Regions from separate parts of the Frankia alni ACN14a genome, predicted to be linked through region 1. Evidence: predicted binding sites of a transcription regulator. Region 1 holds the regulator's gene; each other region holds the start of a gene.
The links. Region 1 encodes LexA, which represses DNA repair genes until DNA is damaged. Its sites were predicted from a motif close to CGAACNNNNGTTCG; they were not measured.
Positions count from the first base shown of each region.

Region 2: a site for LexA is predicted at 4,258-4,271, ahead of FRAAL_RS17510 (HNH endonuclease signature motif containing protein). Genes of this name have one in related genera too.
Region 3: a site for LexA is predicted at 3,390-3,403, ahead of FRAAL_RS12885 (DUF222 domain-containing protein). Genes of this name have one in related genera too.
Region 4: a site for LexA is predicted at 3,118-3,131, ahead of FRAAL_RS34840 (DUF222 domain-containing protein). Genes of this name have one in related genera too.

Region 1 is NC_008278.1:6,171,520-6,177,165, forward strand. Features, by position in the region: gene FRAAL_RS24815 (vitamin B12-dependent ribonucleotide reductase) at 1-1,290, opposite strand, end outside; gene nrdR (transcriptional regulator NrdR) at 1,726-2,520, opposite strand; gene FRAAL_RS24825 (LysM peptidoglycan-binding domain-containing protein) at 2,906-3,211, opposite strand; gene lexA (transcriptional repressor LexA) at 3,733-4,494, shown strand; gene hflX (GTPase HflX) at 4,718-5,646, opposite strand, start outside.
Region 2 is NC_008278.1:4,296,890-4,302,535, forward strand. Features, by position in the region: gene FRAAL_RS17495 (DUF2889 domain-containing protein) at 1-347, opposite strand, end outside; gene FRAAL_RS17500 (alpha/beta fold hydrolase) at 616-1,560, opposite strand; gene FRAAL_RS17505 (MFS transporter) at 2,109-4,067, shown strand; gene FRAAL_RS17510 (HNH endonuclease signature motif containing protein) at 4,304-5,646, shown strand, end outside.
Region 3 is NC_008278.1:3,190,333-3,195,978, forward strand. Features, by position in the region: gene FRAAL_RS12870 (hypothetical protein) at 387-587, opposite strand; gene FRAAL_RS12880 (response regulator) at 1,172-1,606, shown strand; gene FRAAL_RS12885 (DUF222 domain-containing protein) at 2,170-3,357, opposite strand; gene FRAAL_RS12890 (MerR family transcriptional regulator) at 3,828-4,187, shown strand; gene FRAAL_RS12895 (aldo/keto reductase) at 4,229-5,200, opposite strand; gene FRAAL_RS12900 (SAM-dependent methyltransferase) at 5,367-5,646, shown strand, end outside.
Region 4 is NC_008278.1:3,026,325-3,031,970, reverse strand. Features, by position in the region: gene FRAAL_RS12240 (hypothetical protein) at 26-607, shown strand; gene FRAAL_RS12235 (replication initiator) at 998-2,383, shown strand; gene FRAAL_RS34840 (DUF222 domain-containing protein) at 2,504-3,085, opposite strand; gene FRAAL_RS12225 (enoyl-CoA hydratase/isomerase family protein) at 3,255-4,469, shown strand; gene FRAAL_RS12220 (alpha/beta fold hydrolase) at 4,675-5,526, shown strand; gene FRAAL_RS12215 (carbonic anhydrase) at 5,536-5,646, shown strand, end outside.

The DNA.
Region 1 (5,646 bases):
GAGCTGGCGGTAGGCGCGGGTGACTGCGGTGATCTCCGGGGTCGGGAAGTCCGCGAAGCAGATCGAGATGTCCATCGCAGTGATGATCAGCTCGACCGCGGCGACGAACCCCTCGGCGTCGAAGGTCCGGTCCGGGCGCAGGAACGTCAGCAGGTTCAGCGACGCGAGGTTGCAGCTCGAGTTGTCCAGGTGCACGTACTCGCTGCAGGGGTTGGAGGCGCTGATCCGGCCGCTCTCGGGGCAGGTGTGCCAGTCGTTGATCGTGCCGTCGTACTGGATGCCGGGATCCGCGCAGGCCCACGCCGCCTCGGCGATGGTGCGGAACAGCCCCTTGGCGTCGATCGTCTCGATGGTCCGACCGTCGAGGCGGGCCCGCAGGTCGAAGCTGCTCCCATCGACGACCGCGCGCATGAACTCGTCGGTGACCCGGACCGAGTTGTTGGCGTTCTGGTACTGCACGGAGGCGATGTCCCGCCCGCCGAGGTCCATGTCGAACCCGGCGTCCCGCAGTGCCCGGATCTTGTCCTCCTCCCGGGCCTTCGTCTCGACGAACTCGACGATGTCCGGGTGGTCGACGTCGAGCACGACCATCTTCGCCGCCCGCCGGGTCGCCCCACCCGACTTGATCGTGCCCGCCGACGCGTCCGCGCCGCGCATGAAGCTCACCGGGCCGGAGGCCGTGCCGCCGGAGGACAGCAGCTCCTTCGAGGAGCGGATGCGGGACAGGTTGAGCCCGGCCCCCGAGCCGCCCTTGAAGATCAGCCCTTCCTCGCGATACCAGTTGAGAATCGACTCCATAGTGTCATCAACTGAAAGGATGAAACACGCGGAGACCTGCTGGGGGGCTGGGGTTCCGACGTTGAACCAGACCGGGGAGTTGAAGCTGAACACCTGGTGAAGCAGCATCCAGGTCAGCTCGTGCTCGAAGATCTCGGCGTCGGCGTCGGTGGCGAAGTAGCCGTGCTCGCGGCCGGCGGTGCCGTAGGCGCGCACGACCCGGTCGATGAGCTGGCGCAGGGAGGACTCCCGGCCCGGCGTGCCCAGCGCCCCGCGGAAGTACTTGCTCGTCACGATGTTCGACGCGTTGACCGACCAGGATTCGGGGAACTCCACCCCGCGCTGTTCGAAGTTGACCGAGCCGTCCCGCCAGTTGGTCATGACGACGTCCCGGGTCTCCCAGGTGACCTCGTCGTACGGGTGGACGCCGGCGGTGGTGCGCGAGCGCCGGATCTTCAATCCGCTCGCCCTGGCCGCAGACCTGCCCGCCTTCGTGCCGCGACTTTCGGTCATGACGCTCCTCGTCCTGTCTTCTCATCGGCGCGCGCTGGCGCACTGGTGGTGGCATCCCCGCCCGGGCCCGGTCCACTGCATGCGTGGACGGCGGACCGCGGGCGAATCGGCGTGCCGGCCGAGCCGAACCCCGGGGTCAACCGGTCCGGCGGGAGCGGCACGCATGGCGAACACACCGACCCCGGCGGCCCGACTCCCATCCCGGCGCCCGTCCGGCCACGGACACGGCCAGGTGGGGGACGGCCGGGACACGCGAAACCGGGTCGCCGCGACCGGGCCGCGCGGGCATCGAGTAACGCGGAATCGGGTCACACGGGTTCGGACGCCCACGCCGGCCGGGTCAGGTCGTCCCGTGCGCGCGGGAACGGGCCGGCGGGGCGGCGATGCTGCTGGTGGGACGGGCGGGCGGGGCCTGCGCGGCCCGGCGGCGGCCCGTCAGGTGCGGGTGGCCGAGGCGCCGCGCGCCCGGCCGACCTCGTACTCCCCCGTACTCGGCTCGGCCCGGCCGAGGCCGCCCTCGACGATGTTCAACGGGTTCCCGCCGCTGCGGCGGCCCGGGGTCTCCGGGTGCTCGCGAACGGCGGCGAGCATGTCCCGGCCTGGGCGGCCGGGGCGTGAGGTGTCCGAGTCGACCCGCCGGCCACCGGACGGGGGGCTGTCGGGGCCGGCCCGCTGCATCGGGTCCGCCGGGTCGGTGAACGCCCCACCGGTGTGGCGGCCGGCCGGGCCCCCCAGCTCGTCGAGATCGTCGAGGTCGTCCGGCTCGGCGCCGCGGCGGGTACCGGACGTCTCGGCCCGCAGCGCCGCGATCGCGTTCTCGAAGTCGCCGAGCGACTCGAAGGCCAGGTACACCGAGGCGAAACGGAGGTAGGCCACCTCGTCGAGCTCGCGGAGCGGGCCGAGGATCGCCCGGCCGATCGCCTCCGCGGGGACCTCCGCCGAGCCCGAGGAGCGCACGGCATCCTCCACGCGCTGGGCCAGCAGAGCAAGATCATCGTCGCGCACCGGCCGGCCCTGGCACGCCTTGCGCACGCCGGTGATCACCTTGGCGCGGCTGAAGGGCTCCGCCACGCCGCTGCGCTTGAGCACCCGCAGCGACGCCTCCTCCATGGTGGTGAACCGGCGACCACACGACAGGCAGGATCGCCGCCGCCGAATCGCCGAGCCCTCTTCGGCCTCCCGGCTGTCGACGACACGGCTGTCCGGATGCCGGCAGAACGGGCATCGCACGCGATACGCCTCCTTCGTCCGGTCCGGCGCGGACCACCCGGCGCGGCGGGACGACGAGCCGGGAGCCGGCCCACGCCCGAGCACCGGCCAAGCCGTCCTGTGGACGGCCGCCCGCACCTCTGTGGAAAGCCTGTGCATCAACCTGTGGATGACTTACGCCCTCGTAAGCACCAGATGTTGTGTCCAACCTAGCGCACAACCCCAGTGATGGGGACACCGGCCCCCCCGCGTGTCACACCGGGACATCAGCCCGCGGGGGCGCGACAACCCTGCGCGAGGGCGCCTCACCCGCCCGCTGCCGCCGGAGACCGGCCCGTCACGGCGACGAGCCGCCGAGCGCCGGCCGGGATCAGACGGTGGCGGAGTGGACCGCCCGACCGGCGGGTCAGCCCAGCACCAGGAACTGGCCGGGGGTGAGCTCGACCGAGGGGAGATGGTTGATCCGCATCAGCCGATCCACGACGACACGGGTGTCGGCGTCGGGGTCGAGCGCAACGGCGATCTCCCACAGCGTCTCTCCGGCGAGCACCAGGTGACCCCGCGGCGGCTCGCCGGACCACGCGATCGAGGCGCGCGGCAGGACGCCCACCAGCACCGCGGCGAGGGCCAGCGCGACGACGGCGACCACGACAACCCGGCCGCGGCGGGTCAGCCGCAGCGGCGGCAGCGGCTCGCCGGCGCCACGGCGCACCGCCGACCGAGAGACCGGCGAGCGAGAAACCGGTGAACGAGACAGGCACGCCCCCGGAACCGGCCTCCCGGCACCGACCCCGGCGGCCGGCCGGGCCACTCGCACCCGCGCCGGACCGCCCGCCGGCCATCTCCCGGCCCGGCGCGCCGCCCGTTCCCGGGCAGCCGCCAGATCGACCACCTGCGTGGTGTGCGCGCTGTGCACGGCTTCCTCCCCAGGCACCCCGAACCAGGTCGCGGACGCCACGAACTCCCGTTCGATCGAACTCCTGATCGATTGTCGCACCGGAGACCCGCCAGGAAAAGGGACACGCTCGAACAGACGTTTGAGATTCCGCGACCGGGCGGTTACCGTCGAGACGATCAGGTTTGCACCGGGCGGTTTCCCCCGGTCGCGGACAGCCGGGTGCCGTGGGGGGTGCCGGTCTCGCCGGGCGAGGCCGTCAGCCGCGCGCACGTCCGGCGCGCGGCCGCGCGGCGACCAACCGGCGACGGAGTAGGCGACGAGGAGAGCGGTAGGCGATGACCAGCCAAGGCAGGGGTACACGCCGGGGCGGGGCCCGCGGCAACGTGCGGGCCTTTCCCGAAAACCCCGCGGACGCAGCCGGCCTGACCCCCCGGCAGCGCAAGGTGCTCGAGGTCATCCGGGCCGAGGTGGAACGGCGCGGGTACCCGCCCAGCGTGCGGGAGATCGGGGAGGCGGTGGGGCTGACCAGCACGAGCAGCGTGGCGCATCAGCTCAAGGTGCTGGAGGAGAAGGGCTACCTGCGCCGGGACCCGAACCGTCCGCGGGCCATGGAGGTGCTCAGCCCCGACCGGCCACGGCGCAAGGCCGATTCCGGCGCGGCGGCTGTCGTGTCGACGTTCCCGGGCGCCGCGGCGGCGCCGGCCGGGGTGGGCGGCGAGGGGTCCGCGGCCTACGTGCCGGTCCTCGGGCGGATCGCCGCCGGCGGGCCGATCCTGGCCGAGCAGGCGATCGAGGACGTCTTTCCCCTGCCGAAGGAGATCGTCGGCGAGGGCACTCTGTTCCTGCTCCGGGTCGTCGGCGAGTCGATGATCAATGCAGCGATCTGTGACGGCGACTGGGTGGTGGTGCGCCAGCAGCCGGTCGCGGACAACGGTGAGATCGTCGCCGCGATGATCGACGGCGAGGCGACGGTCAAGCGCCTACGGGTCCGCGACGGGAAGATCTGGCTGCACCCGGAGAATCCGACGTTCAGCGACATCCCCGGCGAGGAGGCGACGATCCTCGGGCGGATCGTCGCCGTGCTGCGCCGGATCTGACCGTGGACGGCCGGCCGCGCGAGGCGGCCGGCCGGTTCGGCTGCCACGAACCGCGGGACAGGTGCCACCGGCCGTGCCGTGCCCGTCGGCGGCGGGTCAATGCCGGTCCCGACAGCCCCGGTCCCGACAGCCCCGGTCCCGACAGCCTCGGTCCCGAGGGAACAGGGCTGACGGGCCAGGGCTGGGGGAATGGGTCAGGGCTGAGGGCAGGTCAGGGCTGGGATCAGGGCTGGAAGGCGTGCAGTTCCGCGGCGAGCGACGGGGACACCCTCGCGAGCAGGCGGGTGCCGTCCGCGGTGTGCTCCAACTCGAGCACCTCGCCGTGGGCGTGCACCCGTGAGACGAGATCGCCCCGCGTGTAGGGGACGAGGACCTTCATCTCCACGTCGGGGTGGGGAACCCGGGCGCACAGGGCGTCGACGAGCGCGGTCAACCCCTCCCCCGTGCGCGCCGAGACGAAGACAGCGTCGGGCGCGAGCTGGCGCAGGCCGGCGAGGACGGTCGGCTCGGTGGCGTCAACCTTGTTCACGACAATCAACTCGGCAACGTTGCCCGCGTCGATGTCGTTGAGCACCTCGCGCACCGCGGAGATCTGGGCGGCCGGGTCGGGAGCGGAGCCGTCGACGACGTGCAGGATGAGGTCCGCGTCGGCGACCTCCTCCAGGGTCGAGCGGAACGCCTCGACGATCTGGTGCGGCAGGTGCCGGACGAAGCCGACCGTGTCGGTGAGGGTGAACGCCCGGCCGTCCGGCAGGGTCGCGCGCCGCACGGTCGGGTCCAGCGTGGCGAACAGCGCGTCCTCGACGAGGACGCCGGCGCCGGTGAGACGGTTGAGCAGCGATGACTTGCCGGCGTTGGTGTAGCCGGCGATCGCCACCGCGGGCACCTCGCCGCGCCGGCGAGCCGACCGCTTCGTCTCCCGCACGGTCGCCATCCCGGCGAGCTCCCGGCGCAGGCGTGCCATCCGGGCGCGCAGTCGCCGGCGGTCCGTCTCGATCTTCGTCTCGCCGGGTCCACGGGTCCCGATGGGGGCACGTCCGCCGCCGCTGGCCGCAGCGCGGGACATCGACTCACCCCAGCCACGCAGGCGGGGCAGCATGTACTGGAGCTGGGCGAGCTCGACCTGAGCCTTGCCCTCCCGGGACGTCGCGT
Region 2 (5,646 bases), 1.9 Mb from region 1:
TCCCGCAGCCGGGCGCGGTAGCCGCGGCCGCCGCTCTGCCCGACCAGGCCACCCAGGGCCCGACGCGGGGGCACACTGGTGACGGAACGCAACGTCCGGGTGCCGTCGACAGTGACGCGCAGCTGCGCGGAGTCGACCACCGTCGCCTGCCTGTCGCGCCCGGTCACGAGGTCGCGGGCGCCGGCGTGCAGGTGCATCGGGGAGCCGAAGCCGTCAGGCCAGGTCACGTTGAGATGGCTGGTGCGGCGCACCGATCCGGGCACGCGCGGCGGGGCGCCGCGGTGTGGACTGCCCGGCGGCGGGGTCAGCTCGGCGAGCGCCGGCAGTGGTCGTACGGGAGACGGCATCTGGACCTCCGAGCCCGGTCGGGCGGCACGCCGCAGCGGCGCACCGCCCGTATGGACCGCGCCCGCGGCATAACCCGTCACCCTTTACACAGTAAAGCCGAAGGCAAATCTACCTTGCACAATCCCGCTGCGCTGGGTGACATCGACCACGGGCACGCCGGACACCCGCAGCCCGGTCGTGGGTGCGGGTGCGCTCCCCGCCAGGAGGCGGAGCCGGTCACGAGGCGGAGCCGGTCAGGAGAGGGAGCCGGTCAGGAGAGGGAGCCGGTCAGGCCGGGAAGGCGAAGTCGCGGATCAGAGTGACGAGCTCCAGCGGACGGTCGCTCTGCACGGCGTGGCCGGCGCCGTCGACGAGGGCGTAGCGCAGGGCCGGAAGGCGGCGGCGGAACTCGGCGACGTCGGCGTCGAGGACGTACCTCGACTCGCCGCCGCGCACGAGCAGCGTCGGCACGGTGATCGTGTCGACCTCGTCCCACAGCGAGGTGAAGTCGAGCCAGTCCGGGGTTCCCGGCGGGGGCGGGCCGAACAGGTCGTACCGCCACGACCAGCGGCCGTCCGGCAGCCGGCGGGCGTTGTGGCGCACCCCACGGCGCACCCCGGCGGCGGCCCGCAGCGGGCTCAGTGCCACCGCGGCGTCGGCCATCTCCTCGAACGAGGCGTAGGTCGGCGGTCCGGAGACGAGCGCCACCGAGCCGCGTTCGGCCGTCGTCATCGTCCGGCTCGGGTCGTTGACCTGCGGGGTGACGTCGACGATCACGGCACGCCGGCAGAGGTCGGGGCGCGTCGCGGCGAGATGGGTGACGGTCAGGCCGCCGAGCGACATGCCCACCACGACCGCCGCGTTCGGCGCCACGGCCGGCAGGGCCGTCGCCAGCGCCTCGACGTTGCGCCACGGACCGTAGTCACGGTCGGCGCGCCAGGACGACCGGCCGTGGCCGGGCAGGTCGAAGGCCACCGCCGGCCGGCCCAGCGCGAGCGCCACGTAGTCCCAGGTGTGGGCGTTCTGCGCGCCGCCGTGCAGGAACACCACCTCGGGATCGGCGGTACCCCAACGGATGTAGCTCAGCCGCCGGTCGGCCGCCAGGTCGACGTAACCGCGGCTGACGTCGGGCCGGCCCGCGAACGGCAGGCCCAGTTCCTCGGCGTTCTCGTGCAGCAGTCCGAACTCGTCGTAGTCGTCGGCCGCCAACGTGCTCTCGACATCGGTCGCCACGTCGCCTCGCTCTCCTCGCGCCGGCCCTCAGATGGCTGTGCAGTGCAGACGGACGATGATCGCGTTCGGGTGATCGGGGGTCGGGGGGTCGGATGGTGGACGACCCGTCCGGATGGGTGCGATCCGTCCAGCGAGCAATGTAGGACGCTCCGGCGTCGACGTGCGCCGTTTCGGGTCGTGCACCGGCCGCCGAGACGGGAATGCCGATCGACAGGCGTGGTTGTTAGTATGAGTCAAGCAACTATCCGACGTGGACGCGGGCGCATGCGGCCGGCCTGACCGGCAGGCACCCGGACCGGTACGAGGCATCCAACCGACACAGTCGGCAACCAACCGACACCGTCGGCAACCAACCGACACCGTCGCCAACCGACCGACACTGTCGGCATCGGACCACGCGGCCGGATCCCGGGCCCCGCACCGCAGCGACGAGCTGCGAGCCGGCCCCGGCCTGGCCCGGCCCGCCTCGCGCCCATGCCACTCAGGAGGCCCGGCACCGCCCCGCAGCGGCGGCCCGGCCGCATCGGTGATGGAGGGAGCAGCGCCGGATGTCCACGACAGCGGGGACTCCGGTCGACGCAGCGCGCCGGCCAGACCAGGACGACCACGCGGGATACCGCTGGATCGCCCTGTCGAACACGACCATCGGGGTACTGATGGCGACGGTCAACAGCTCGATCGTCATCATCTCCCTGCCCGCGATCTTCCGCGGGATCCACCTCGATCCCCTGCAGCCGGGCAACGTCAGCTACCTGCTGTGGATGCTGATGGGCTACATGCTCGTCTCCGCCGTGCTGGTGGTGACGCTGGGCCGGCTCGGTGACATGTTCGGCCGGGTCCGGATCTACAACGCCGGCTTCGCGGTGTTCAGCGTCGCCTCGGTCGGGCTGGCGCTGACCCCCTGGCAGGGCTCGTCCGGGGCGCTGTGGCTGATCGGCTGGCGGGTCGTGCAGGGCGTGGGCGGCGCGATGCTCATGGCCAACTCCACGGCCATCCTCACCGACGCCTTCCCCACCCGCCAGCGCGGCATGGCGCTGGGCATCAACCAGGTCGCCGCGCTCGCCGGCTCCTTCGTCGGGCTGGTCGCCGGCGGCCTGCTGTCGGAGTGGAACTGGCGCGCGGTGTTCTGGGTGAGCGTGCCGATCGGCGTCGCCGGCACGATCTGGTCCTACCGCAGCCTGCGCGACACCGGCCGGCGCGCGCCCGCGCGGATCGACTGGTGGGGCAACATCACTTTCGCGGTCGGGCTGACGGCGCTGCTCGCCGGCGTCACGTACGGCATCCAGCCCTACGGCGGGCACGACATGGGCTGGCTGAACCCCAAGGTGCTCGCCGCGCTGATCGGCGGCGCCGCCGTCCTGGTCGCGTTCGTCCTCATCGAACGACGCACCGCGCAGCCGATGTTCAACCTGGCGCTGTTCCGGATCCGGGCGTTCACCGCCGGCAACGCGGCGGTCCTGCTGTCCTCGATCGCCCGCGGCGGGATGCAGTTCATGCTGATCATCTGGCTGCAGGGAATCTGGCTGCCGCTGCACGGCTACGACTACGTCGACACCCCGCTGTGGGCGGGCGTCTACCTGCTGCCGCTGACGGTCGGGTTCCTGGTGGCGGGCCCGGTGTCGGGCTTCCTGTCCGACCGGTTCGGCGCCCGCGCCTTCGCCACCGGCGGCCTGACGCTGGTCGCCGCGACCTTCGTCGGTCTGCTGCTGCTGCCGACGAACTTCAGCTACCCGGCGTTCGCGGTGCTGCTGGTCCTCAACGGGATCGGCTCGGGCCTGTTCTCCGCGCCGAACACGACCGCGGTGATGAATGCCGTGCCGGCGGCCGCCCGCGGCGGCGCGTCCGGGATGCGCGCGACGTTCATGAACTCCGGGCAGGTCCTGTCGATCGGCCTGTTCTTCTCCCTGATGATCGCCGGGCTGTCCTCGACGTTGCCGCACTCGCTGCACAGCGGGCTGGCCGCGCAGGGCGTGCCCGCCGACGTCACCGACCGGGTGGCGAACCTGCCTCCGGTCGGCAGCCTGTTCGCCGCCTTCCTCGGCTACAACCCGATGCAGAACCTGCTCGGCGACGACACTCTGCACCAGCTCCCCGCGGCGAACGCGCAGGCGCTGACGGGCAAGGAGTTCTTCCCGCACCTGATCGCCTCGCCGTTCCACCACGGCCTGATCATCGTGTTCTCGCTCGCCATCGCCATGTCGCTGATCGCCGCGGTCGCCTCCCTGCTGCGCGGCGCGAGGTACGTCCACATCGAGACGCTGCTCGCCGTCGAGGCCGCCGCCGGCCCCACCGCCACCGGCGGTGCCATCACCGACGGAGGTGACATCACCGACGGAGGTGCCGTGTCGGTAGGAAGCAGCCAGGAAACGGAAAGCAGCGATCCGGTTGGGAGCGGTCACCCGGCCAGGAGCGGTCGACCGGCGACGGGCGCCCTGCCGGCAGAGCGGCTGCAACCATCCGACCAGGCGTGCGTCGACCTGGACGCACCGACGGTACGGATCCCCTAGCCGCACTGTCTGTCCCGGGGAGGTGGACGGCCGCCCACCTCCCCGGCCACTCCGCCCGCCGCTTCCCCACCCGCGCCGCCGCTTCTCCATCCGCGCCGCGGCCCACCCATCCGCGCCCACTGCCCGTACGCGCCGCTCGCCTGTTGGTCAGGTGCGAGTTGGTTCCCGTGTCGTCTCCGCCCACAGCGTACGAACAGGTGTTCGACATTGGGTGGATGTTGTTCTACCGTTACCCCATGGATCTCAACGACTTCGGGGACGGCCCTGACCCGCCGACCCGCCTCGCCACAATCTCCCGCCAGCTCGACGGGCTCCTCACCGCGCAGGCCTGGCAGCTGTCCGACACGGAGCTGGACGGGCTGCTCGAGGGGGTCTGCCGGCTGACCAGCCGCGTCGCCGCCGTCCGAGGGCTGCTGTTCGTCGAGGCCCAGGACCGCGGATTCGCCGTGCGCCACGGCGCCACCGACCTCACCGGCTGGCTGCGCGACCGGCTACGCCTGACCACCCGCGACGCCCGCCGCCAGGTCACCCTCGCCCACGACACCACCACCGTCCACACCGCCACCGGCACCGCGTTGGCCGACGGAACGATCACCGTCGAACAGGCGATGGTCATCAGCGACGCGCTACGCACCCTGCCCACCGCCACCACCCCCGACCAGCAGACCGCCGCCGAACAGGCCCTCCTACGCTTCGCCGACCAGTTCGACCCCCACCACCTCGTCAAACTCGCCGCCCGCCTCCGCGAAACACTCACCACCACCGACACCTCCCCCGGCGGCGACGACCCCCACACCGACAGCCACACCGGCGAACACACCAACCCCAGCACCCGCAAGACCGGCAGCGGCGGTGATGATGCCGGCAACGACGGCAGGAAAAAGCCGAGCCCGGACCCGGCGGACATCCGCCGGTTGACCCTGACCGACACCCCGACCGGCACCACCCTGATCAGCGGGGAACTCGATACCGAAGGCGCCGCCCTGCTGCGCACCGCGTTGGACAGCCTCGCCGCCCCCCAACCCGCCGCCGACGGCACTCCCGACCGGCGCAGCCCCACCCGCCGCCGCGCCGACGCCCTCATCGACCTGGTCACCCGCGCGTTGGGTGCCGCGACCGTCCCCGAAAACGGCGGGGTACGCCCACATCTGACCGTCACCATCGACTGGAACACCCTGCTCGCCAGCGGTGCCAGCCCCGCCCTGACCAGCTGGGGACTTCCGCTGCCCCACAGCACCCTCGCCCGGCTCAGCTGCGACGCGGAGATCAGCCGGATCATCCTGGATCCCGACGGTGTCCCCCTCGACGTCGGACGATCCACCCGCGTCGTGCCGCCACAGCTGCGTCGCGCACTCGTGGCCCGCGACCGGGGCTGCAGCTTCCCCGGCTGTGACCGGCCACCCACCTGGTGCGAAGCACACCACGTCATCCACTGGACACACGGCGGTGTCACCGCCCTGCACAACCTCGTCCTGCTCTGCGGCCACCACCACCGCCAAGTCCACCACGACGGCTGGACCATCATCTTCACCGACGACGGACACCCCGCCTACACCCCACCCTGGCGCATCGACCCCCA
Region 3 (5,646 bases), 3.0 Mb from region 1:
TAATCATAGGTCCTGCCCCTGTCTGTATCAGGTGGTGGGACTCAGGCCCGGGTTGGTGTTGGCGCACCGTCCGGGCCGTCTTCATCCCTGTACCTACACCATCGCAAGATTCCTTTACGTTGTTTAACCAGCGCAGATACGCCGAACGGCCGGTAACCCCATCGAGGTCACCGGCCGCCCGAGCCACAGTCAGCGCCCGCTACGCGCCTTACGGATCATGTCTGCCAAGACGACGACCGACCGAGGGTCGCAGCGCAGCAGACACCGCAGAAGCCGCGCCCCGGACGGTCCCGCCGGAGCGGCAGCCAGCAGGAGGTACAGCGACTCCTGATAGGAGTTCCAAACCCCCGCGCCCGGCTGGACTTCACACGGCACCCACCCCGCCATCAGAAGCCACCGAGGAGCGGACCGAGGTCCGGCAGAGCCCGGAACCGCAGGACCACCGCCGAGTCCCCCAGACTCGCCCGCCAATGATCCACGAAGAGGACCGGCGGAAGGGTCGCCGTCACGTCGACGAGGTCCCGCAGCGAAGCCCCCGACGTCATCGTCAGGTCGAACAGACCATCTCCCGAGTGCACCAGGGTCACGAACGGCCGACCTTCATAGGGGTTACGCCAGCCACGACCGGACGACGGAATACTAGACACAGGTCACCTCTGTCTACTCAGGTGGTGATCTAGGTGTCGGGTGCGTGTTGGCCCACTCGCCCGACACCGCCAACACCCACAACAATAGCGCGTTGCGCTGCAAAGTTGGGGTGAACGTTAGTATTCCCTGGTGGTTGACGACCCGCTGATCGGTTATGCCGGCATAGCCGAGATGGCCGGCATCCAACCGTCGACCTTGCGCAGCTACCGCGCCCAGGGACGCCTACCCGAGCCGGACGACGCATCGGTACCCGACCGCCCACGCTGGCGGACCAGCACCATCACGGCATGGCTAGCCAGCCGCCCAGGACGCGGAGCACGAACCGACCTCCGCCCACCGCACCGCGGCTCCAGTTGATAGGCGTCCCGCAGGGCGAGGTCCCAACGATCCCGGCGAAAGCTCAGATAGCTACGGGAACGTAACCTACAGTTATGATGCCGTAAGCCATCCACCCCCGAGGCCGCACCCGATATGGCATGATTTGTGCCCCCGCGGGGCAATTAACACACGATGGGACGCAGCCATGGCCGCTACGCTCGGGAGTCGCTCGTTCGAGGTCTTGCTCGCCGAAGACGATCCCGGAGACGTCCTGTTGGTCGAGGAAGCGTTCGCGTCCCGCGGGCAAGCACCCCGCGTCCACCCCGTCGGCGATGGACTCGAAGCCCTCGCCTACCTCCGTGACTCCGCCCAACCCAGGCCGGACCTGATCATTCTGGATCTCAACATGCCCCGGATGGACGGGCGGGAGACCCTCGCAGCAATCAAGAAAGACCCGGACCTGTGCACGATCCCGGTCGTGATGCTGACAACATCACAAGCTCCCGAAGACGTCCGCGCCAGCTACCAGCTCCACGCGAACGCATACGTGTGTAAGCCGCAGACCTTCGATGAGTTCATACACGCAGTGCAGTCGATCGATGACTTCTATCTTGACCTGGTACGTCTAGCCCCGCGCTGACCCCGCCGTCTCGTGGGCCGACCGCACGAGACGTGACGGGCCGATCAGCAGCCGCTGACCCTGCCTGGGACGTCAGCCCGAGCGCCGATCGGCGGGCACGGAAGCGGGTGCCGACGTCCACCTGACGCCGCGGAGCCCCACCGGCCAGGGCCGCCTCACGATCCGCAGCAACGTTCGCGGCAATCACACCAAGCAGATAATCCCGATCATCTTTGTCGAAGTCTCGCAACAGACTGGCCAGCAAGCTCACGCCCACTCCCTCACATGATCCCCGACGGGGACTCATCTACCCCAGCGGCCACCCGCACACACCTGCGGGTTGACGACGCAACGCAGCACCTCACACAGCTAGGGCAGCCCAGTCGCCCAGACGGACCAACGTGAGACACAGTCGGCGACCCCGACGAACGCGACCAGACCTGGAAAGCGCCAACCGGTAGCAGACGTGACACCGATCACAAAGTTCGGTGTATCTCATGAAGTCAGTGCACGGGGAGCTCCGGGAGGTCGACGTCAGTCCGTGATCATTCCTGGAGGGATCCGCCCAGGTCAGAGATAGTGGGTCAAAACGGCTTGACCCGGGTGGATCGTCCGACGTCGAGGGGGACACCGTCGGGATCCAGGATGATCCGGCTGATCTCCGCGTCGCAGCTGAGCCGGGCGAGGGTGCTGTGGGGCAGCGGAAGTCCCCAGCTGGTCAGGGCGGGGCTGGCACCGCTGGCGAGCAGGGTGTTCCAGTCGATGGTGACGGTCAGATGTGGGCGTACCCCGCCGTTTTCGGGGACGGTCGCGGCACCCAACGCGCGGGTGACCAGGTCGATGAGGGCGTCGGCGCGGCGGCGGGTGGGGCTGCGCCGGTCGGGAGTGCCGTCGGCGGCGGGTTGGGGGGCGGCGAGGCTGTCCAACGCGGTGCGCAGCAGGGCGGCGCCTTCGGCATCGAGTTCCCCGCTGATCAGGGTGGTGCCGGTCGGGGTGTCGGTCAGGGTCAACCGGCGGATGTCCGCCGGGTCCGGGCTCGGCTTTTTCCTGCCGTCGTTGCCGGCATCATCACCGCCGCTGCCGCTGCCGCTGCCGCTGCCGCTGCCGCTGCCGCTGCCGCTGCCGCTGCCGCTGCCGCTGCCGCTGCCGCTGCCGCTGCCGCTGCCGGTGGTGCGGGTGCTGGGGTTGGTGTGTTCGCCGGTGTGGCTGTCGGTGTGGGGGTCGTCGCCGCCGGGGGAGGTGTCGGTGGTGGTGAGTGTTTCGCGGAGGCGGGCGGCGAGTTTGATCAGGTGGTGGGGGTCGAACTGGTCGGCGAAGCGTAGGAGGGCCTGTTCGGCGGCGGTCTGCTGGTCGGGGGTGGTGGCGGTGGGCAGGGTGCGTAGCGCGTCGCTGATGACCATCGCCTGTTCGACGGTGATCGTTCCGTCGGCCAACGCGGTGCCGGTGGCGGTGTGGACGGTGGTGGTGTCGTGGGCGAGGGTGACCTGGCGGCGGGCGTCGCGGGTGGTCAGGCGTAGCCGGTCGCGGAGCCAGCCGGTGAGGTCGGTGGCGCCGTGGCGCACGGCGAATCCGCGGTTCTGGGCCTCGACGAACAGCAGCCCTCGGACGGCGGCGACGCGGCTGGTCAGCCGGCAGACCCCCTCGAGCAGCCCGTCCAGCTCCGTGTCGGACAGCTGCCAGGCCTGGGCGGTGAGGAGCCCGTCGAGCTGGCGGGAGATTGTGGCGAGGCGGGTCGGCGGGTCAGGGCCGTCCCCGAAGTCGTTGAGATCCATGGGGTAACGGTAGAACAACATCCACCGGATGTCGAACACCTGTTCGTACGCTGTGGGCGGAGACGACACGGGAACCCACCCACCACCCGGTCGAACCGCCTGACCGCATCTACCTTCGTTTCATCGATCACCGAGTGACCGAGCCGTAGGCGAACGATGCACGACGGGGGGTACTGCCCCCGCGGTCGGCCGGCGTTCGTCGGGTGCCAGCTGAGAGGCGTGTGGGCATCGCGTTCGGTTGCCGGCTCGGTCGTCGGGGGCCGGGGGCGCTTCGGGGAGGGAGCTCGCTCTCGGCGACGCGAGGAGCACAATCATCCTGGCGATCCCCACCGCCACCGTGGTGACCCGTCCGCCGACGCGGCCGTGTGAGTCCGCGATGCGTACATGGGCAAGCCGTCGTGGGTGCGGCGTGTCGTGGATGCGGCGTGTCGTGGGTGCGGCGTGTCGTGGATGCGGAGTGAGGTACGTGGATGCAGATCGGTGAGCTGGCGCGCGCGACCGGCACCACCCCGCGCGCCCTGCGGTACTACGAGGAGCAGGGCCTGCTGCGGCCGAGTCGCACCGGCGCGGGCTATCGCGTGTACGACGACGGCGCCGTCACCACCGTCGGCACCATCCGGCACCTGCTCGCCAGCGGGTTCACCGTCGACGACCTCCGGTCCCTGCTTGCGCTGCTCGACCAGCCGCTGCCGGAGCGGTTCCAGCCCAGACCCGCCTGCGCCGATGCGCTCGCGGTGGCCGTCCGACGGCTGGACGCCCTGGAGGAACGCATCGCCGACCTCACCGCGCTACGCGACCGGCTGGCCCACCGGCTCGGCCCCACCCGATGACGACCCGATGAGGACCCGATGACGACCCGCGACCGGAATGGTCAGCGGTCGATGGTGGACATGTCGGCGTAGCGGTCGCCGGCGGGCGGTTCGATCGCGTCGAGCCGGGCGAGCTGGTCGGGGGTGAGAACGAGCGCGTCCGCGGCCGCGTTCTCCTCCAGCCGGCTGACCCGCTTCGTGCCCGGGATCGGCGCGAGATCGTCGCCCTGAGCGAGCAGCCACGCCAAGGCCACCTGCGCCGGGGTCGCCTCGGCCTCGCCGGCGACGGCCTCCACCTCGGCGACGATCCGCAGGTTCTGCGCCAGCGCCTCGGCGGCGAAGCGGGGGTTGCCGCCGCGGAAGTCGCCGGCCTCGAGCTGGTCCGCCGAGCGGATCTGGCCGGTCAGGAATCCGCGGCCGAGCGGGGAGTAGGGGACGAAACCGATGCCGAGTTCGCGCAGCAGCGGCAGGATCTCGGCCTCCGGCTCCCGCGACCACAACGAGTACTCGGTCTGCAGGGCTGTGATCGGGTGGGTCGCGTGGGCCCGCCGGATCGTCTCGACGCCCGCCTCGGACAGGCCGATGTGGCGGATCTTGCCCGCGGCGACCAGCTCACCGAGGGTGCCGACGGTGTCCTCGATCGGCGTGTCCGGGTCCACCCGGTGCTGGTAGTAGAGGTCGACGTGCTCCACCCCGAGGCGGCGCAGGGACCCGTCGAGCGCGGTCCGCAGGCTCGCCGGCGAGCTGTCCAGACCGGGCCGGTCGCCGTCGCGGTGCGAGATCAGCCCGAACTTGGTGGCCAGCACCACCTCGTCGCGCCGCCCGGCGATCGCCCGGCCGACCAGCTCCTCGTTGCGGTACGGACCGTAGATCTCCGCGGTGTCGAGGAAGGTGACGCCGAGGTCCAGCGCCCGGTGGATCGTCCGGATCGACTCGGCGTCGTCCCCACCGGCGCCGGCGTAGTACGCCGACATCCCCATCGCGCCGAGACCGAGGCGGGAGACGTCCAGTCCAGCCAGTGACACATGCTGCATGCGCCGTGATCCAATCCGAGTGGGCCGGGACGGGCCGGGTGCTGCGCCCGCAGCCAGGCTAGCCCGTCGGTCACCGGATTCCCCGGTGGCCCGCGTCGGAGCGTGAGAGACCGGACAGTTAGGGTGATCCGGAGGAATCCGCCGACGATGCGAGGGGGCTGCCGCGATGACGGATGCGGACGAGCGGGACCTGGCGGGTGGGCGGTGGTGGCAGAGTCTCGTCGAGGAGCGCAACCCGGTGGATCTCAAGACCGACCAGCCGCACTCGGCGCGGATGTACGACTACTTCCTCGGCGGGAAGGACAACTTCCCCGCCGACCGGGAGGCGGCCGAGCAGTCGCTCGCCGCGTTCCCGAACCTGCGGGTCGTCGCCCGGGAGAACCGGGCGTTCCTGGCCCGGACGGTCCGCTACCTCGCCGGCGAGGTCGGGATCCGGCAGTTCCTCG
Region 4 (5,646 bases), 3.1 Mb from region 1:
AAGGTCACCATGTCGGGAGGAAGCGGTGCGCGCGAACAGCCACACCTGGACGGCTCTGGGTGCCCTGCTCGCCGCCGCGACCCTTCTGGCCACCGGCTGCTCCGCGAGCGAAAGCACCCCAGAGCCGACCCCGACCGCCAGCAGCTCGACGGCGGCAACCACCCCCCCACCGGCCGCTTCACCGTCACCAAGTCCTTCCTCGACCTTCGGGAACACCGGGGATCCGATCGACGACGCCTACGAGCAGTTCTGGCTGGGGTTTCTTAACGCACAAACACTCGGCGATCCGACCTATCCGGACATGACCCGGCGCGCCACCGGTCAGGCCCTCGCCTGGGCCCAGGAAGTGGTCCGCGCCTACGTGGCCAACGGCTGGGTCCGCTCGATCAAACCGGGCTTCGCGCTCCACGAACGAGTCACCAGCAGATCGAAGCAGCAGGCACGAGTCACCGACGTGCAGGACTGGACACTGTGGCCACTGGTCGTCCGCAGCACCGGCCAGCAGGTGCCCAACTCGACGCCCCGCCAGTGCATTACCGCCGACCTCACCCGGCAGGACGGCACCTGGCTCGTCACCACGCTCGTGTTCACGCAGAGCGGGTGCTAGCCGGGGGCAGGGGGCATTCGCACCGGCGGCCGTGGGCCTGGCTGCCAGTCTTCTCCTTCTCCCGAACATCGTCACGGCGCTAACGGCCTCGCTCTCACCATGCCCCGCGTCTTGTGTGGCGGCTGGTCACGTCCGCCCCGGTGGGATGTCGTCTTCCGTCATCCTGCCCGGGGCTTTCCTGCATTGCGGGAACCCAAGCGTGTCGTGATGCGTTGATATGGGTGGCTGAGCTACTGCTATCGCCATTACTTAGAACGGGTCACGCCAATAAGACGGGCTGCCAATAGCTGGCCGGGCTCGGGGCGTCAACGACCGCCCTTGCCCGTTGACCTGTGTGCCGCCTGGCGTTAGCCGGGCTGGACCGGGTCCGCCTGGAAGCGGTATCTCCCTATGCCCCAGGGTGTTCCCGACTCTCGTGGTGTTCCCGTCGTTGCTGGTGGTTGTTCTTCTCCGATTCGCCTGACCGGTCATACCGATCATGTTGATCGGGGTTCCGGTGAGGTTCGGCGGGTGTTCTCGTCCGCTGGTCAACCCGGCGGTGTGGTGCATGTGCGGTGTAACAATCGGCGGGAGTCGGTGTGTCCGGCGTGCTCGCAGGTTTACAAGCGTGATGCCCGGCGGATTGTGCTGTCCGGGCTGGCCGGTGGCGGCGGGGTGCCGGACACGGTGGCGGGTCATCCGGCGTTGTTCGTCACGCTGACCGCGCCCAGCTTCGGCCCGGTGCATTCCCGCCGCTCGCCCGGCAAGGACGGGCAGGCGCGGGCGTGCCGCCCCCGGCGGGGCACGTGTCCGCATGGCCGGGCGGCGGGGTGTCATGCCCGCCACGGTGACGGGGATCCGCTGCTCGGGTCGCCGTTGTGCGCGGACTGCTTCGACTATCCGGGTGCGGTGGTGTGGAACAGTCTCGTTCCCCGGTTGTGGAAGGCGACCCGGGACGGCGTCGAGTCCGCGGTGGCCCGGTCGGCGGGGCTGACGGTGGCGGGGCTGCGCCGTCAGCTGCGGATCACGTTCGTGAAGGCGGCGGAAATGCAGGCCCGCGGCCTGGTCCACCTGCACGCCGTGATCCGACTCGACGGATGGATTGAGGATCCCGAGCAGATCGCGGCGCCCCCCGCGTGGGCGACCACGGACCTGATCGGCGACTGCCTGCGCGGCGTCCTCGCGGACGTGACGGTGCCCGCCCCGGACCCGGATGATCCGGCCGGAACGCGGGCGGTGCGCTGGGGTGCGCAGGTCGACATCTCCCCGATCGTCCTGGACCGTTCGACCGATGCCGGGCGGATTGCGAACTACCTGGCGAAGTATCTGACGAAGAGTGTGCAGGCCGGGGGGATGCTCGACCGGCCGGTGCGTAGCCTCGCCCACCTGGAGCGCCTCCCGCTGAACGCCCACGGGCGGCGGCTGGTCGAGACCTGCTGGCAGCTCGGCGCGGACGAACGGTATGCCGCAGCGCTCGATGAGGCGGCCGGACGGCTACCCGCGCGGACGGTGGGGCTGCTGCGCTGGTCGCATCAGTGGGGCTTCGGAGGTCACTGGCTCACGAAAGCCCGCCGCTACTCCACCACGTTCACGGTCCTGCGCGACGGACGGCGCGTCTGGGCTCGCACGATGATCGCCGCACAGTCCGGGCGGTCTCTCGTCGACGCCTTCGGCCGTCCGGACGGCGATCCGGCGACGGTCACCGTCCGGGCCTGGCAATACGCCGGGCGCGGCGGCCCGGACAGTCCACCACCACGGGTGGTCGGGGCGGGAAGCGTCCGCGGGGTGCAGCGGTGAACGGGCCGGGAGTACAGCCGTCCCTGTTCGACGACGTGCCGGGCGAGAACGACCCGGACCGGCGCGACGCCGGCCAGGACATGAGCACCGAAGGTCCCTGCTCGACACCAGCCCCGGACGTCACGCACGTCCCGCAGCGACCGGCACCGGCGGACGGGTGGGCGGGCGGGCGGCCCCCGGCCCGTTCGCGCGTTGAGGATCATGTGGCGCGGCTCCTCGCACGCGCCCCGCGGCTGACCGACCGGCAGAAAGCAGACCTGCGGCGGCTGCTCGGTCCTCCACCCCGGTGGGCATCATGATCGAACGGTGGTGCCTCAACCGAACTGTGAGCTGCTCGACCGTGAGCTCGCCGCTGGCCAGAGCCGCGCCGGTGGCCTGGCACACCTCGTGGACATCACGGGCGAGGGCGACCTGCCGGCGCGCCTCTCTGGGCGCGAGGGACAGCCGGTCCCGTAACCAGCCGGCGGTGTCCACCGCCCCCTGCCGCAGGGCGAACCCCCGAACCTGCGCCTCGACCAGCAGGCGACCTCGCGCGGCCGCCACCCGCCCGACCAGGCGGCAGACCCCCTCCATCAACGCCTCCAACTCGGCGTCCGACAGCCGCCAGGTCGCATCCGACAGCAACCCGTCGAGCTGCCCGCCGATCACCGCCAACCGGGCCGGCGGCGCCGGCCCGTCTTCCGTATCGTCCTCGAAGCCCATGGATCAACGGTAGGTCGACACACCCCCAATGTCGAACGTATGTTCGTCTGCGTGAACAGACTGCCTCGGCACCCGCACGGGCGATCCCTACCGTGGGCAGCCCTCGGCCGGCAGGATGGGCGGAATCCTCTCGGTTCCGCTGTTCCTCGACTCGAAGGGTGGCGCACCCATGTCCCCGCACGCGGCTGATGCCCAGCCCCTCACCGGATCGGCACCCGGATCGGCGCACGCCGGGCACCCCACCGGTCCGTCGTCCGGCACGGCATCGGAGCCGGAGGTGCTGGTGCGGCGGGAGGGCCCGGGCGGGCGGCTCGGACGGCTCACCCTGAACCGGCCGCGCGCGATCAACGCGCTGACGCCGACCATGGTCGGCCTGCTCGACGCGGCGCTGCGGGACTGGGCGGACGACCCGACGGTCGCCGTCGTCGTCCTCGACGGCGCGGGCGAGCGCGGGCTGTGCGCCGGCGGGGACATCCGGGCGATCCGCGAGGCGGTGCTCGCCGGGGCACCCGAGCGGGCGCTGGCGTTCTGGGCGGGCGAGTACCGGCTCAACGCCCGCATCCGCCGGTTCCCCAAGCCGTACATCGCGATCATGGACGGGATCGTCATGGGCGGCGGCATCGGCGTCTCCGCGCACGGCGGGGTCCGCATCGTCACCGAGCGGTCGGTACTGAGCATGCCCGAGGTCGGCATCGGCTTCATCCCCGACGTCGGCGGCACGTGGCTGCTGTCGCACGCCCCCGGCGAGCTCGGCACGCATCTGGCCCTCACCGCCGCCCGCATCGGCGCCGCCGACGCGATCACCGCCGGCCTGGCCGACCACTACCTGCCCGCCGCCCGCCTCCCCGACCTGCTCGACGCACTCCGCCGCGCGCCCGACCCGGCCGACGCGCTCGCCGCCTTCGACTTCACCGCCCACACCCCGCCCCCCGGGCATCTCACCACCGACCGCGCGTGGATCGACGAGCTCTACCGCGGCGACAAGGTCACCGAGATCCTCGCGGCGCTCACGGCGAGCCCCGTGCCGGCGGCGACCGCCGATGCGGCGGAGATCGGCGGCAAGTGCCCGACGTCGCTGGTCGTCACGCTGCGCGCGCTGCGGGCCGCGCGGTCCATGACGAGCCTGGAGGCGGCGCTCGACCAGGAGTACCGGCTGGCCGGGGCGAGCCTCGCGACGGCGGACCTCGTCGAGGGCATCCGGGCGGCGGTCGTCGACAAGGACCGCGACCCCCGATGGTCACCGGCGAGCCTCGACGAGGTCGACCCGGCCGAGGTCGACCGGTTCTTCGCCCCCGTCGACGTCGAGCTCGGCCTCGCCGCTGCCCAGTCCGCTGCCGCTGCCCAGTCCGCCGCCGGCCAGTCCGCCGCCGCGCCCGCCCGCTGACCCGGCGCCCGCCCGCCGACCCGGCGCCGGCCGGCCGTTCGGGTGAACGGACGGCCGCGGTGCTATCCGGCCGTGGCGGCGGCGCACCGTGTCGCCCTACCGACCCAGGTGGTTACGGAACGTTTACTGTCAGCCCCGGCGAGACCGCGCCCGGCCGCGCCCTGGCGGACGCCGCCGCAGACCTGCCGACGGGAGGACGATCATCGTGCCCACGATCACCACGCGGAACGGCGCCGAGATCTTCTACAAGGACTGGGGCGCCGGCCAGCCGGTCGTGTTCAGCCACGGCTGGCCGCTGACCGCCGACGTCTGGGACAGTCAGGTCAAGCTCGTCGCCGACCACGGGTACCGCGGGATCGCCCATGATCGCCGTGGCGGCGGCCGGTCCAGCCAGACCTGGGATGGCAACGACATGGACACCTATGCCGACGACCTCGCCCAGGTGATCGAGGCCCTCGATCTGACCGACGCCGTCCTGGTCGGTCACTCCACCGGAGGCGGCGAGGTGGCCCGCTATCTGGGTCGGCACGGCTCCTCCCGGGTGGCCAGGGCCGTGCTGCGGGGCGCGGTGGCGCCGCATCTGCTCGGCACCGACAGTGATCCGGGGGGCGCGCCGATGGCGGTCTTCGACGGACTGCGCGCGGGGCTGTCCGCGGACCGGGCCCAGTTCTACCGGGACCTCAGCGAACCCTTCTACGGCAACAACCGCGACGGCGCGAACGTGTCCCGGGGAACCCGCGACGGCGCGAACGTGTCCCGGGGAACCCGCGACGCCTTCTGGCAGATGTGCATGACGGTCGGGGTCAAGGGTGCCTTCGACTGCATCGCCGCGTTCTCCGAGACGGACCTGACCGAGGATCTGAAGAAGATCGACGTCCCGGTCCTCCTCTCGCACGGCGACGATGACCAGATCGTGCCGATCGAGGCCTCGTCGTACCGCTCGGTGAAGCTGATTCCCCACGCCACGTTGAAGGTCCACCCCGGCGCTCCGCACGGCCTGACCGGTCGGTTCGAGCAGGACTTCAACCAGGAGCTGCTCGACTTCATCGCCGGTTGAGGAGGCGTCGTGACCAGCGCGGACGATCTGACCAGACGTAACGCGAAGTTCGCCGCCGCCGGATTCAGCGCCGACCCGAGCATCAGTCCCAGCGGCAACCTGATGGTCGTCTGCTGTGTC